Regions from separate parts of the Desulfurispora sp. genome, predicted to be linked through region 2. Evidence: predicted binding sites of a transcription regulator. Region 2 holds the regulator's gene; the other holds the start of a gene.
The links. Region 2 encodes LexA, which represses DNA repair genes until DNA is damaged. Its sites were predicted from a motif close to CNAACANNTGTTNG; they were not measured.

Region 1: the regulator LexA is predicted to act here: its motif matches at 2,541-2,554, upstream of uvrB (excinuclease ABC subunit UvrB).

What each region holds. Positions count from the first base shown of each region.
Region 1 is NZ_JBRAJI010000004.1:37,255-43,720, reverse strand. Features, by position in the region: gene ACUVTU_RS01930 (Ig-like domain-containing protein) at 1-2,399, shown strand, start outside; gene uvrB (excinuclease ABC subunit UvrB) at 2,581-4,605, shown strand; gene ACUVTU_RS01920 (AbrB/MazE/SpoVT family DNA-binding domain-containing protein) at 4,758-5,123, shown strand; gene uvrA (excinuclease ABC subunit UvrA) at 5,078-6,466, shown strand, end outside.
Region 2 is NZ_JBRAJI010000008.1:13,595-20,060, reverse strand. Features, by position in the region: gene miaA (tRNA (adenosine(37)-N6)-dimethylallyltransferase MiaA) at 1-374, shown strand, start outside; gene hfq (RNA chaperone Hfq) at 419-661, shown strand; gene spoVK (stage V sporulation protein K) at 775-1,674, shown strand; gene ACUVTU_RS03425 (methionine gamma-lyase family protein) at 1,692-2,942, shown strand; gene lexA (transcriptional repressor LexA) at 2,961-3,575, opposite strand; gene ACUVTU_RS03415 (sigma 54-interacting transcriptional regulator) at 3,781-5,475, shown strand; gene ACUVTU_RS03410 (fumarate hydratase) at 5,752-6,466, shown strand, end outside.

The sequences.
Region 1 (6,466 bases), on a different contig from region 2:
ACGGTTCGGTTTGGACCGAGCTGGGGCACTATGCTACCGGTAGCCCGGCTACCATCAAAGTGCGGGGTACCTATCTGGAAAAAGTAGGGGATGAATGGATAGCGCAGCTCAGTGGCGGTAAAGATATAAAAATACAGTTTTTCAAGGTGGAGAAAAACAATTCTTATGTGCTCAAAGGTGAGGGAGTTATCAGCAGCGTGGGCGTTGACGGCTTTGAGGGGGAGATCACCGGTATTGATTTGAGTACAGCGGGCGATTATGTGGTCAAGGCCTATGCCGGTAGCGGTACCAGTTATGAATTGTTCGCCGAAAACACCTTTACCGTAGGGCCATTAAACGCCCCCCAGCTGAAAAACACCCCCGATGTTTCACCTTCTGGTGACACCTACAAATATTTTGAGCCGGTCAAGGTGACTTTGAGCACCACCCAGTCCGGGGTGGAGATTTATTACACTCTGGTGGACAAAGCCGATTACCTGGATGGCCTGAATCCCAAAGTAGGCAACAAATATACCGGTCCCCTGTCCATTGATCCTAAAACGCTGGGCGGCGGGGATAATCCCACGTATATTTTGAGGGCCATTGCCCGCAAGGGGAATGTTTTTAGCTCTGAGATTACAGCTGTCTATGCCTTCAACACTACCCTGGGTTACCTGCAGTACGGGCCCAGTGGCAGCAATGTGGCCATTAATGAAAAGCCCTATATCAAATTTGGCCGGGCGGTCAAACCCGATGTCGCCAACAAGTTCTTCCTGAAAAAAATCCTGGACGGCAAGAAATTTGAGTATGTCAGCGGCCGGGTGCGGTATGATTCGCTGGAGCACAAGGCGGTCTTCTATCCCGATGCGCCCCTGCAGCCCGACACGAGATATCAGGGCTATGTGCTAAAAACCGTGCAGGATCTGGAAGGCAATAATTTCAATCCCGGCAGTGATATGGACAGTGATTCTTTCGGCTTTTACTGGGAGTTCAAAACCGGGGCCGGGCAGGGCATACTGGTGGACGGCAATGCCCTGGTGGGCAACAGCACTGTGGTGAATAAAAACCCGGTGCGCATAGATATTACTCTGGCCAATATCAACATGGTCACCATCAACAAAATTCCGGCCCTGCCGGCCGAGAGCAATAGTGACGATGAGACCCAGAAGCACTATTATGCGGAAGTGCCCTTAAAAACGGGCCGGAACAGCATTGAAGTGGTCACCACCGCCACAGATGGCAGTACCGAGACATATAAATTCACCATTGTTTTTGCCGATGTGCTGGCGGACGGGGCGGAAAGACAGGTGGTGCTGGATGAAAAGGGCAAAATTGAGCTGTTTGGCAAGAAGCTGAGCATGCAATTTGCCCCGGGCAGTCACCTGTATGATACCAACAGTGAACTGGGCGCTTCGGTGGATCAGACCATCAAGGTGGAGGCCTACAAACAGCAAATGGTCAAAGGGTCCCCGGCCGTGGGTTTTGTGTTTGATATTTATGCCAAAGCCGACGCCCAGAAGACCGGCAATGTGGATCTTAAGAACAAGGCTGAAGCGACCATTACCGTACCCTATGACAAGCAAGTGTCCCAGGTCTCGAAAAGCGCCCTGTCGGTGGTGTTCCGCCCGGACACATACAGCGACTGGCAGGTGCTGGGCGGTGTGGTGGATACCGGCAAGGGCAGTGTTAAGGTACCTTTTAAAGGCTTCGGAGAGTATGTGGTGGTGAACCGCATTCCGGTCTTCCCGGACTTCGAACAGGTGGGCTGGGCCAAAATGTATGTGGAATACCTCTGGGCCCGCGGGATCATGAATGAAGATCCGGCCCGGCAGCCTTTCTTCGGCCTGCTGGAAACCGACGGTACTGAAACGCCCATCACCCGGGGTGAATTTACGGTCATGCTGGCCAGGGCGCTGGGTTACAACCCCGAACAGATCAGCAAGAGCGAACTGCGCACCGTAAGCCTGTTCAGTGACTTGCGCATAGAAAGCGGTGCCGCTCAAGCCAGGGATCTGCAAACCGGGCGCTGGTATGACATCCCGCTGGATGACTACAAGTACATCTACCTGGCGGCCCGCAATGGGGTGGCTACGGGAGTGCTCACCCCCACCTACGAGCACGCCTTCGACTATTACAGCTACATCTCCCGGGAGCAGGTGGCCACCATGCTCTGCCGGGCCATGAACCTGAAGGTGGATGATGATGATACCAAGGTGGCTGGTACCATGCAGAAGCTGTTTACCGATACCGACTCGGCCAATATGTCCCAGTGGGCCATGCCCTATATCCTGGCCACAGTGAAGGCGGGTTACCTGGCCGGTTTTCCCGACAAGACCTTTGGTGGCAAGCAGTATTTTACCCGCCCGCAGGCAGCCAAGACCATTTATATGATGATGAAAAAAGCCAAGCTGATTAAATAATCTTACAATCGAACGGTTCGGCCGGCAGGGGATGTAATTTACCTGCCGGCTTTTGGTTTTCAAGCCGGAAAAATAAAAAATCACTTCCAGTTGTCCACAACCTGCTTGAACATGTGATATAATCCTGGTGATAGTACTCGTAGAACAAAAATTCGTTGCCGTGGGCAAAGGAGGGTGCCCTGTGGCCGGCTTTGTGTTGAAATCCGATTTTGTGCCCCGCGGCGACCAGCCGCAGGCCATTGCCCAGCTGGTGGAGGGCCTGCAAAAGGGCTACAAGCACCAGACGCTGTTAGGCGTGACCGGGTCGGGCAAGACCTATACCATGGCCCAGGTTATCCAGGCCGTGCAGCGGCCCACCCTGGTGCTGGCGCCCAACAAGACGCTGGCCGCCCAGCTGTGCAGCGAGTTTCGGGAGTTTTTCCCCGACAATGCCGTGGAATATTTTGTTAGTTACTATGACTATTACCAGCCCGAGGCCTATATTCCCCAGACCGACACCTATATCGAAAAGGATTCCTCCATTAATGATGAGATAGACAAGCTGCGCCACTCGGCCACCTGCGCCCTGCTGGAGCGGCGCGACGTGATTGTGGTGGCCAGCGTGTCCTGCATCTATGGTCTGGGTGATCCCGGCGAGTACCGCAACCTGGTGATCTCGCTGCGCCGGGGCATGCGCATCGAGCGCGACGCTGTGCTGCGCCGCCTGGTGGACATCCAGTACGAGCGCAATGATGTGAACTTCACCCGGGGCAAGTTCCGGGTGCGCGGCGATGCGCTGGAGGTTTTCCCGGTGGCCACCACCGAGCGGGCCATCCGCATTGAGTTTTTCGGCGACGAGATTGAAAAAATGCTGGAGTTCGATGCTCTGACCGGTGAAATCATCGGCCTGCGCCAGCATGTATCCATCTTCCCGGCCAGCCACTATTCGGTGAGCAGCGACCGGCTGCAAAGGGCCATTGTTTCCATCCGCCAGGAGCTGGAGGAGCAGCTGGCCTTGCTCAGGGAGAAGGGCAAGCTGTTGGAAGCCCAGCGCCTGGAAAGCCGCACCAACTATGACCTGGAGATGCTGCAGGAGGTGGGCTACTGCAACGGCATTGAAAACTATTCCCGCCATCTCACCGGGCGGGCACCAGGCGAGGCCCCCTACACCCTGCTGGACTTTTTCCCGGAGGACATGCTCATGTTCATCGACGAGTCCCACGTGGCCGTGCCCCAGGTGCGGGCCATGTACGAGGGCGACCGGTCCCGCAAAAGCGCCCTGATCGAGTACGGTTTCCGCCTGCCCTCGGCTCTGGATAACCGCCCCCTTCAGTTCGAGGAGTTTTTACAGCGCCTGAGCCAGGTCATTTACGTCTCAGCTACGCCGGCCGCCTTCGAGCTGGAGCACAGCAGCCAGGTGGTGGAGCAGATCATCCGGCCCACCGGTCTGGTGGACCCCGAGATCCAGGTGCGGCCTACCGCCGGGCAGATTGACGACCTGCTGGGCGAGATCAACCAGCGGGTGCGCAAACAGCAGCGCGTGCTGGTGACCACCCTGACCAAGAAAATGGCCGAGGATTTGACCGACTACCTGCGCCAGGCCGGGGTGAAAGTGCGCTACATGCACTCGGATGTTAACACCATTGAGCGCATGGAGATCATCCGCGACCTGCGCCTGGGGGTGTTTGACGTGCTGGTGGGCATCAACCTGCTGCGCGAGGGGCTGGATTTGCCCGAGGTCAGCCTGGTGGCCATCCTGGATGCCGACCGGGAGGGCTACCTGCGCTCGGAAACCTCGCTCATCCAGACCATCGGCCGGGCGGCCCGCCATGCCGAGGGCCGGGTGATCATGTATGCTGACCGGATTACCCGCTCCATGGCCCGGGCCATCGGCGAGACCAACCGGCGGAGGGAAAAACAGCTGGCTTTCAACCGGCAGCACGGCATTGTGCCCCGTACGGTGCAAAAGAGTGTGCGGGCGGTGATTGAGGCCACCAGTGTGGTCGAGGCGGCCGGTGTATACCGGGCGACAGCGGGCGACAAAAAGAAAAAATATAGCAAGAAAGAGTTAAAGCAGTTAATTTCTGTCACCGAAAAGCAGATGCGGGAAGCCGCCCGCCGCCTGGAATTTGAGGAGGCCGCCCGCCTGCGGGATATTTTAATTGAACTGCGCTTGCAGCTCCGAGGGCGGGATCCCCGCATCAAAGCGGTGGGCGAGGAAATGTGACATTCTATCCCCCTTGCTGCTCTACCGGCCCCCGGCTATATTAGTACTACGGGCTGCTGGAGCGAGCGACGTGCCACCGCACGCCTGATCTGCGGCGCTCCCTGGCTCGTATCAATTCAGGCAGCCGAACCGGGAGAAGGGGGATATGTGCAGTGATGCTGCAGAGAAATGCGCAAAGCAAGTATTATACCGTGATCAATCATCTGGGCCAGGTGGTGCTGCCCGCCGCAGTGCTGGTGCAGCTGGGCATTGACAGTACCAGCGACCTGGCCATGTATATAGAGGGCAATGCCATTGTTTTGCGGCGCGTGGGCACAAGTGCGTCCAGACGCGCATCGCGCGATTTTGAACCGGCAGTTAATGAGACCAACCATATCGTTGAGGAGACAGGGTCCGGAGGCTGTCCGGCAGGGCCACCGCTAGAGGTGCTGTCTTTCTCTCGGCGAAAAATTACACAGGAGCGTTTGACCCCATGCAGGATCACATCATCATCCGCGGCGCGCGGGTGCACAACCTGAAAAACATCAATGTAGAAATACCCCGCCACAAATTTGTGGTGCTCACCGGCCTGTCCGGTTCGGGCAAATCCTCGCTGGCCTTTGACACCATTTACGCTGAAGGGCAGCGCCGCTATGTGGAGTCGCTGTCGGCCTACGCCCGCCAGTTTCTGGGCCAGATGGACAAGCCCGATGTGGACAGTATCGAGGGGCTTTCCCCGGCCATATCTATCGATCAGAAAACCACCTCCCACAACCCGCGCAGCACAGTGGGTACGGTGACCGAAATATATGACTACCTGCGCCTTTTGTACGCCCGCATCGGCACGCCCCACTGCCCGCGCTGCGGCCGGGTGATCAGCAGCCAGACCGTGCAGCAGATGGTGGACCGGCTGCTGAGCCTGCCCGAGGGCAGCCGGCTGCAGGTGCTGGCGCCCGTGGTGCGGGGCAAAAAGGGCGAGTTTGCCCGTTTGCTGGAGGAGGTGCGGCAGGAGGGTTTCGGTCGGGTAAGGGTGGACGGAGCGGTTTACGATTTGAGCGAACAACCGGCCCTCAGCTTGGCCAAAAATAAAAAGCATAATATTGAAATTATTGTGGATCGCCTCATCCTGCGCCCCGGTGTGGAAAGCCGCCTGGCCGATTCCCTGGAAACCGCTCTACGACAGGCCGGGGGGCTGGCCCTGGTGGCGGTGGGCGAACAGGAGGAAATTCTGTTCAGTGAAAACATGGCCTGCCCGGAATGCGGCATCAGCCTGCCCGAGCTGTCGCCCCGCCTTTTTTCTTTCAACAACCCCCACGGCGCCTGCCCCCAGTGCACCGGCCTGGGTGTGCGCCAGGAAATCGACCCCGATTTGCTCATCCCCGACAAGAGCAAGTCGCTGGCCGAAGGGGCCATTATGGGCTGGCAGCAGGGCCAGCACGCCGCGGCCTTTTTGCAGGCTCTGGCCGGCAAGTACGGTTTTTCCCTGGACACGCCGGTGGAGCAGCTGCCGCCCCGGGCGCTGGAAAAGGTGCTCTATGGCACGGGCGGCGAGCGCCTGCCGGTGCGCTACCGGGATGGGCTGGGTTACGAGCATGTCTACAACATGAGCTTTGAGGGCGTGGTCAACAATTTGCTGCGCCGTTACAAAGAAACCAGCTCCGAGTATATCCGGCAGGAAATTGAAAAGTACATGAGCGCGGTGCCCTGCCCGGCCTGCCGGGGGGCGCGTCTCAAGCCGGAAGCTCTGGCGGTTAAGGTGGGCGGTTTAGCCATTCATGAGCTGTGCGCCCTGCCCGTGCACCGGGCGCAGGAGTTTCTGATGGGCCTGGAGCTCACTGAACGGCAGCGGGCCATCGCCCGCCAGGTGCTCAAGGAAATTAAC
Region 2 (6,466 bases):
CGTACCGTATCCGGCAATGGGGACTGACCATGGACCGGGAATTGCTCTACCGGCGGATCAACCAGCGGGTGGATGAAATGTTGCAACAGGGGCTGGTGGAGGAGGTGCGCTGGCTGCTGGAACAGGGGTATTCTCCCACCCTTACTTCCATGCAGGGGCTGGGTTATAAAGAGATCGCCGCCTATCTGGAGGGGCAGGTTCCATTGCCTCTGGCTGTGGAGAACCTGAAGCGCAATACCCGGCGTTTTGCCAAAAGACAATTAACCTGGTTTAGAGGCGATCCTGCCATCAAGTGGTTGGATGCCAGCCTGCCGCTGGAGTCTTTAGTGTTACAAATTTCCAGAGATCTGGCAGGATTATCCCCGGGAATGTAGAACAAGAATTATGCATAGAGATAAATACATATGGAGGGAATCCAATGACCAAACCACAAATAAATCTGCAGGATGCTTTTTTAAACCAGGTACGCAAGGAAAATATCCTGGTGACCATTTACCTGGTAAATGGTTTTCAGCTCCGGGGACAGGTCAGGGGCTTTGATAACTTCACCGTGATTCTGGAAAGTGATGGTAAACAAATGATGGTTTACAAACATGCCATATCTACGATCAGCCCGCTGCGCCCCGTGAACACCAATTTTTCCGAAAACAGGCCTTCCTGAAAAGAATCCGGCCCAACCGGTCTCTCCACCGAGAGACCTGTTGCTTTTTTCAAGCAAAACGGCTTCTTTACCGGCGTATAATTAATTAGTGTTAGCCGGTGAGGTGAAGGCCTGTGCTGTGGAGTGAAAAGAGGAACCAGCTGGCACCGGACAGGACAAAACCTGACTCCGAACAGCAAAGGCAAAAAAATATCCGGACCATCTTGAATGAACTGGAGAGGCTGGTGGGGCTTCAGGAGGTCAAACAGGCGGTCAGGGAGATTTATGCCTGGATCGAAATCCAGAAAAAGCGCCAAAAAGAAAGGCTGGCTACGGAAAGCCAGGTCCTGCACATGATTTTCAAAGGAAACCCGGGCACGGGCAAGACCACGGTGGCCCGTTTGCTGGGCCAGTTGTTCAAGGAAATGGGGGTTTTGCCCAAAGGTCACCTGGTGGAAGTGGAAAGGGCGGACCTGGTGGGCGAGTATATCGGGCATACAGCGCAGCGCACCCGGGAGGCGGTGAAAAAAGCGCTGGGCGGTATCCTTTTTGTGGACGAGGCATACTCCCTGGCCCGGGGCGGCGAAAAAGATTTTGGCAAGGAATCCATTGATGTGCTGGTTAAGCAAATGGAAGACCAGAAAGATGCCTTTATCCTGATCCTGGCCGGATACAACGATGAAATGGAATGGTTTTTAGAAACCAATCCCGGTTTGCGTTCCCGCTTTCCCATCCAGATTCGTTTCCCCGATTACGATTTGACCGAACTGCTGGCCATAGCCGATGTAATGCTGCAGCAAAAACAATATGTTCTGAGCGGCGGGGCCAGGGAAGAATTGCGCATAGTTTTGCAGACCCTCAAGAGGTCGCATGTCAACAGCGGCAATGCCCGGCTGGTACGCAACATTATTGAAGCGGCCATTCGCCAGCAGGCGGTCCGGCTTTTGGAGGCCCGCCAGGTTTCCCGGGAGGATTTACTTACCATCAACCGGGAGGATCTGGTGCGGGCCAGACAGAAAATCAATATCTGTTGAGTGCCGAGGTGGAAGAATTGACACTGGAAGGTGACTGGTACAACCTTTATCAGGAGACTGTTGTGGACACCTTGCCGGTTTGCCGGCGGATTGAGGAAACCGTAAGCCTTAATACGGAAAAAGTGCTACGGGCCATGCAAAAAGCCCGGGTGAGCGATTTCCACCTGAAAGGCAGCTCGGGCTACGGTTATAACGACCCGGCCCGGGAAATCCTGGAGGAAGTATATGCCGGGGTTTTCTCCAGCGAAGCTGCTCTGGTGCGCAGTCAGATTGTTAGCGGTACGCATGCCATTGCTCTGTGTCTGTACGGTGTTCTGCGTCCCGGTGACGAACTGCTGGCCGTGCAGGGAGCCCCGTATGATACTCTGGCCGCCATAATTGGCGTAAGCGGCCGGGAAAGCGGCTGCCTGCAGGAATACGGCATAACTTACCGGCAGGTGGAACTGCTGCCGGACGGCAGCCCGGATTACCAGGCCATCAAACAGGCCATCAATTCCCGTACCAGGATGGTCATGTTGCAGCGCTCCCGGGGTTACAGCTTGCGACCCGCCCTGACCCTCGACCGGATGAAAGAGCTGATTGATTTTATCCGGGCGCAGAAGTCCGATGTGGTTATTTTTGTGGATAACTGTTACGGAGAGTTTGTTGAGGAGAGGGAGCCCACAGAAATCGGTGCCGACCTGGTAGCCGGTTCGCTGATCAAGAACCCCGGTGGGGGGCTGGCTCCCACCGGGGGCTATGTGGTTGGCCGGCATAAATATGTGGAAATGGCCGCCAGCCGGTGGTCCGCACCGGGCCTGGGCCGGGAGGTGGGACCCAGCCCGGACTATGTGCGGCTGCTATTCCAGGGGATGTTTTTGGCCCCAGCTTTTGTTGGGGAGGCGCTGCAGGGGATGGTCTTTGCCGCCAGGCTCTTCGAGAAGCTGGGATATGACACTTCCCCGGGCTACACAGAGGCCCGCAGCGATATTATTCAGGCTGTGGTGCTCAACTCACCCCAAAAAGTGATCGCCTTCTGTCAGGCCATCCAAGCCAGCTCTCCCGTAGACGCCCATGTGCGGCCGGAGCCTGTGGATATGCCCGGTTATGCCGATCCGGTGATCATGGCGGCCGGTACGTTTATCCAGGGAGCTTCCCTGGAGCTGAGCGCCGATGCGCCCATGCGCCCTCCCTACATAGTATACCTGCAGGGGGGCCTGTCCCGCCACCATACCCGTCTGGCCGTCGTCCAGGCCGCCCGGGCTCTGGAGAATCTCCAGGGCGTATAGTTCGGAGGATGGGCCTGTTCAGTGGTACCGGCGCATTAGACCGATCACCTTGCCCAGAATTTCCACATTGTCGACAATAATGGGCTCCATAGCCCTGTTTTCCGGCTGCAGTCTGATGCGGCCTTTTTCTTTGTAAAAACGCTTGACGGTAGCTTCGTCCTCCAGCAGGGCCACTACGATATCACCATTCTCGGCCATGTTTTGCTGCCGGACCACCACAATGTCATCGGGCAGGATGCCAGCTTCAATCATGCTTTCGCCCCTGATGGTCAGCAGGAAATAATCGCCTTCGCCAAAAAATTCGGTGGATAACGGGAGATGGTATTCCACATTTTCCACTGCCAGAATCGGCTGCCCTGCCGCCACCCGCCCCAGCATGGGGGCGACCAGAACACGCCGGCGGATGATATCTGCCCGTTCATCGCACAATTCCAGCGCCCGGGGTTTGGTGGGATCGCGTCGCAAATAACCTTTTTTCTCCAGGCGCAGAATGTAGCCATGCACGGTGGAGCTGGACTTTAAGCCTACCGCCTGGCCGATTTCCCGCACCGAAGGGGGATAACCTTTGACCCGTACATTTCGGGCAATGAAGTCCAGCACAGCTTTTTCCCGCGGTGTAAGCTCCTGTTTCATCATAAAACCCCGCTTCCATATAAAGATATATTTTCCGGTTGTTTGGACAATCCTGTTACCCAGATTATAGCACATCTGATCAGTAATTAAAACGCCTGTTCGTCAAAAAAGAAAATTTTTCATTTTATAAATTAGAAGGATAAAAGGCAAAATCGTCGTATTTATCTGAAGATAGATAAATTTCCTGCTATAGAAGGTGAGCTAGATGCCCAGAATACGGGTGGCCGTTATCGGGGCGGGCCGGGAAGGGCTGGGTGTGTTGAAAAGTCTGCTGGCGATGCCGGAAGTGGAGTTGGCCGGTGTGGTCAGCACTGATCCAGGTTCTGCTGCTTCCGTCAGGGATGACCATCCTGAAGTTTTGGTAACCTCTCGCATTAGCGAACTGCTGACCGGACAGCCGGTAGATGTAATCATACTGTCCAGCACGGCCAGAGAAGTGCGCGATGAGGTTTTTAAATATAAACCGGAAAAAGCTACTGTGGTGGAACTGGGTGCAGTTGATCTGATTAAGAATATTTTGCGGGAAAAAGAAGAACTGCTAGAGTTCAAGCGCATGCAGGGTGAACTGTCGGCTATTCTCAATTCGGTGCAAGAAGCGATTGAGGTGGTTGACAACAACGGCTATATCAAATATGTAAATCCGGCATTTACGCGCATCACCGGTATACCCGAACAGGAGAGAATCGGCCAGAACATTTTTCAGGTCTCGCCGGATGGCGCTCTGGCCATGGCTCTAAAAAGCGGGCAGAGCATCTTCGGCCACCGCACCCGGGTGGGAGGAAGCAATGCGGAAGTCGTCTCTAATGCTTCCCCCATTTTCATTGACGGAAAAATGGAGGGTGCCGTGGTGGTATTTCAGCATTTCACCGATGTGATGAAGCTGTTGGAAGAATTGAAACAGCGCACTTCCATGCTGGAAAACCTGACAGAAAAGCTGGGCCAGGCTACCACCAGCAAATATACTTTTGCGGACATTGTCGGACAGAGTGCGGAGCTGAAAAAGTGCATCACTGTGGCCGAAAGGGCGGCCAGGAGCCACTCTACAGTCCTGCTGCTGGGGGAAAGCGGTACGGGCAAGGAACTGTTTGCTCACGCCATCCACAGCGCCAGTTCGCGGCGGGACAGGCCCTTTATCAAGGTCAACTGCGCCGCCATACCGGAAAACCTGCTGGAGAGCGAGTTTTTCGGTTACGCCAAAGGTGCCTTTACCGGAGCCGTAAAATCCAAAATCGGCAAGTTTGAACTGGCCAATGGCGGAACCATTTTTCTGGACGAAATCGGTGACATGAACCTGCATCTCCAGGGTAAACTGCTGCGTGTTTTGCAGGAAATGGAATTTGAGCGCGTGGGCGACAATAAAACCATTAAAGTGGATGTGCGGGTGATTGCGGCCACCAACCGCAACCTGCGCGAACTGATCCGGCAGGGCCGGTTTCGGGAGGACTTGTATTACCGCCTGAATGTGGTGGAAATAACCATACCACCCCTGCGCACCCGCAAAGAAGATCTGCCGCACCTGGTGGGCAATCTGATCGTCAAGCTCAACCGCAAGCTGGGCAAGAAAGTCAAGGGTTTGAGCAAGGAAGCCGAGGAGATACTCTACAATTACGATTGGCCGGGCAACGTGCGCGAATTGGAGAATGTAATTGAACGAATCATGGTTACTGTGGACGAGGAAGTGTTCAGCAAGAAAAGCCTGCTGCAGCACATCAACCAGTTTAGAGGCATGGCCGAAAAAGACATTGATATCATGCCCATTGAGCAGATGGAGCAGCTGCTGATCCGCAAAGCCATTGCCAAGTACGGAAATACTGTTGAAGGGAAAAGAAAGGCGGCCCAGGCCCTGAATATTTCTCTGGCCACACTTTATAATAAGCTGAAAAAAAGCAAGATTGAGTAAGACGGCCGGCGGGAGTATCTAATTTTTATGATACCTTTTAAATATTAGAAACATTTATTTATTAACAAACCCTTTGTAACAAAAGGGTTTTTTAGTTTTTATTTCTAATACTTATAAGAATGGAGGTGAACAGCGGCGAGTTTTAATTATTCGAATTTGGGGCCGGCCATTGTTTTTACTATTTTATATTTTCTATAATATGGCATGATATTTGCGTATCAATAGTTCTTGTGCAGAGGGTTTTTATGCAAAAGCCAGTAGACAGGAGGGATTTTTATTAAAGTTATTCACGTCCAGGAGGTAATTGACACTGTAGCCCGACTGTGTCAGGAGGCCAACTATTATCTGGGAGAAGACGTGCAAAACGCGTTTGAAGCCGCCCTCAATACCGAAATTTCGCTTACCGGTAAGGATATATTGAAGCAATTGCTGGAAAATGCCCGCATCGCCCGGGAAAATGCTGTGCCTATGTGTCAGGATACAGGCTTTGCTGTGGTTTACCTGGAGCTGGGCCAGGATGTTAACATAACCGGTGGTTTTCTCTATGATGCTGTCAACGAAGGAGTCAGAAAAGGGTATACGGAGGGATACCTGCGCAAATCAATTGTAAACCATCCTTTACAGCGCATCAACACCGGGGATAACACACCTGCTGTCATCCATACCACCATAGTGCCCGGGGATCAGCTGACCATCACCGTAGCTCCCAAAGGCGGCGGCAGTGAAAACATGAGCGCCATCCGCATGCTCAAACCCGCAGAAGGCCGGGAAGGTGTAAAAAAATTTGTACTGGAAACAGTAAAAAATGCCGGTCCCAATCCGTGCCCGCCCATTATGGTAGGTGTGGGCCTGGGCGGAACTTTTGAAAAAGCCGCTCTGCTGGCCAAACAGGCTTTGCTGCGGCCCCTGGGGCAGCCCCATCCCGAGCCCGACCTGGCCGAGCTGGAAAGCGAACTGCTGGAGGAAATCAATAAAATTGGGATTGGGCCAC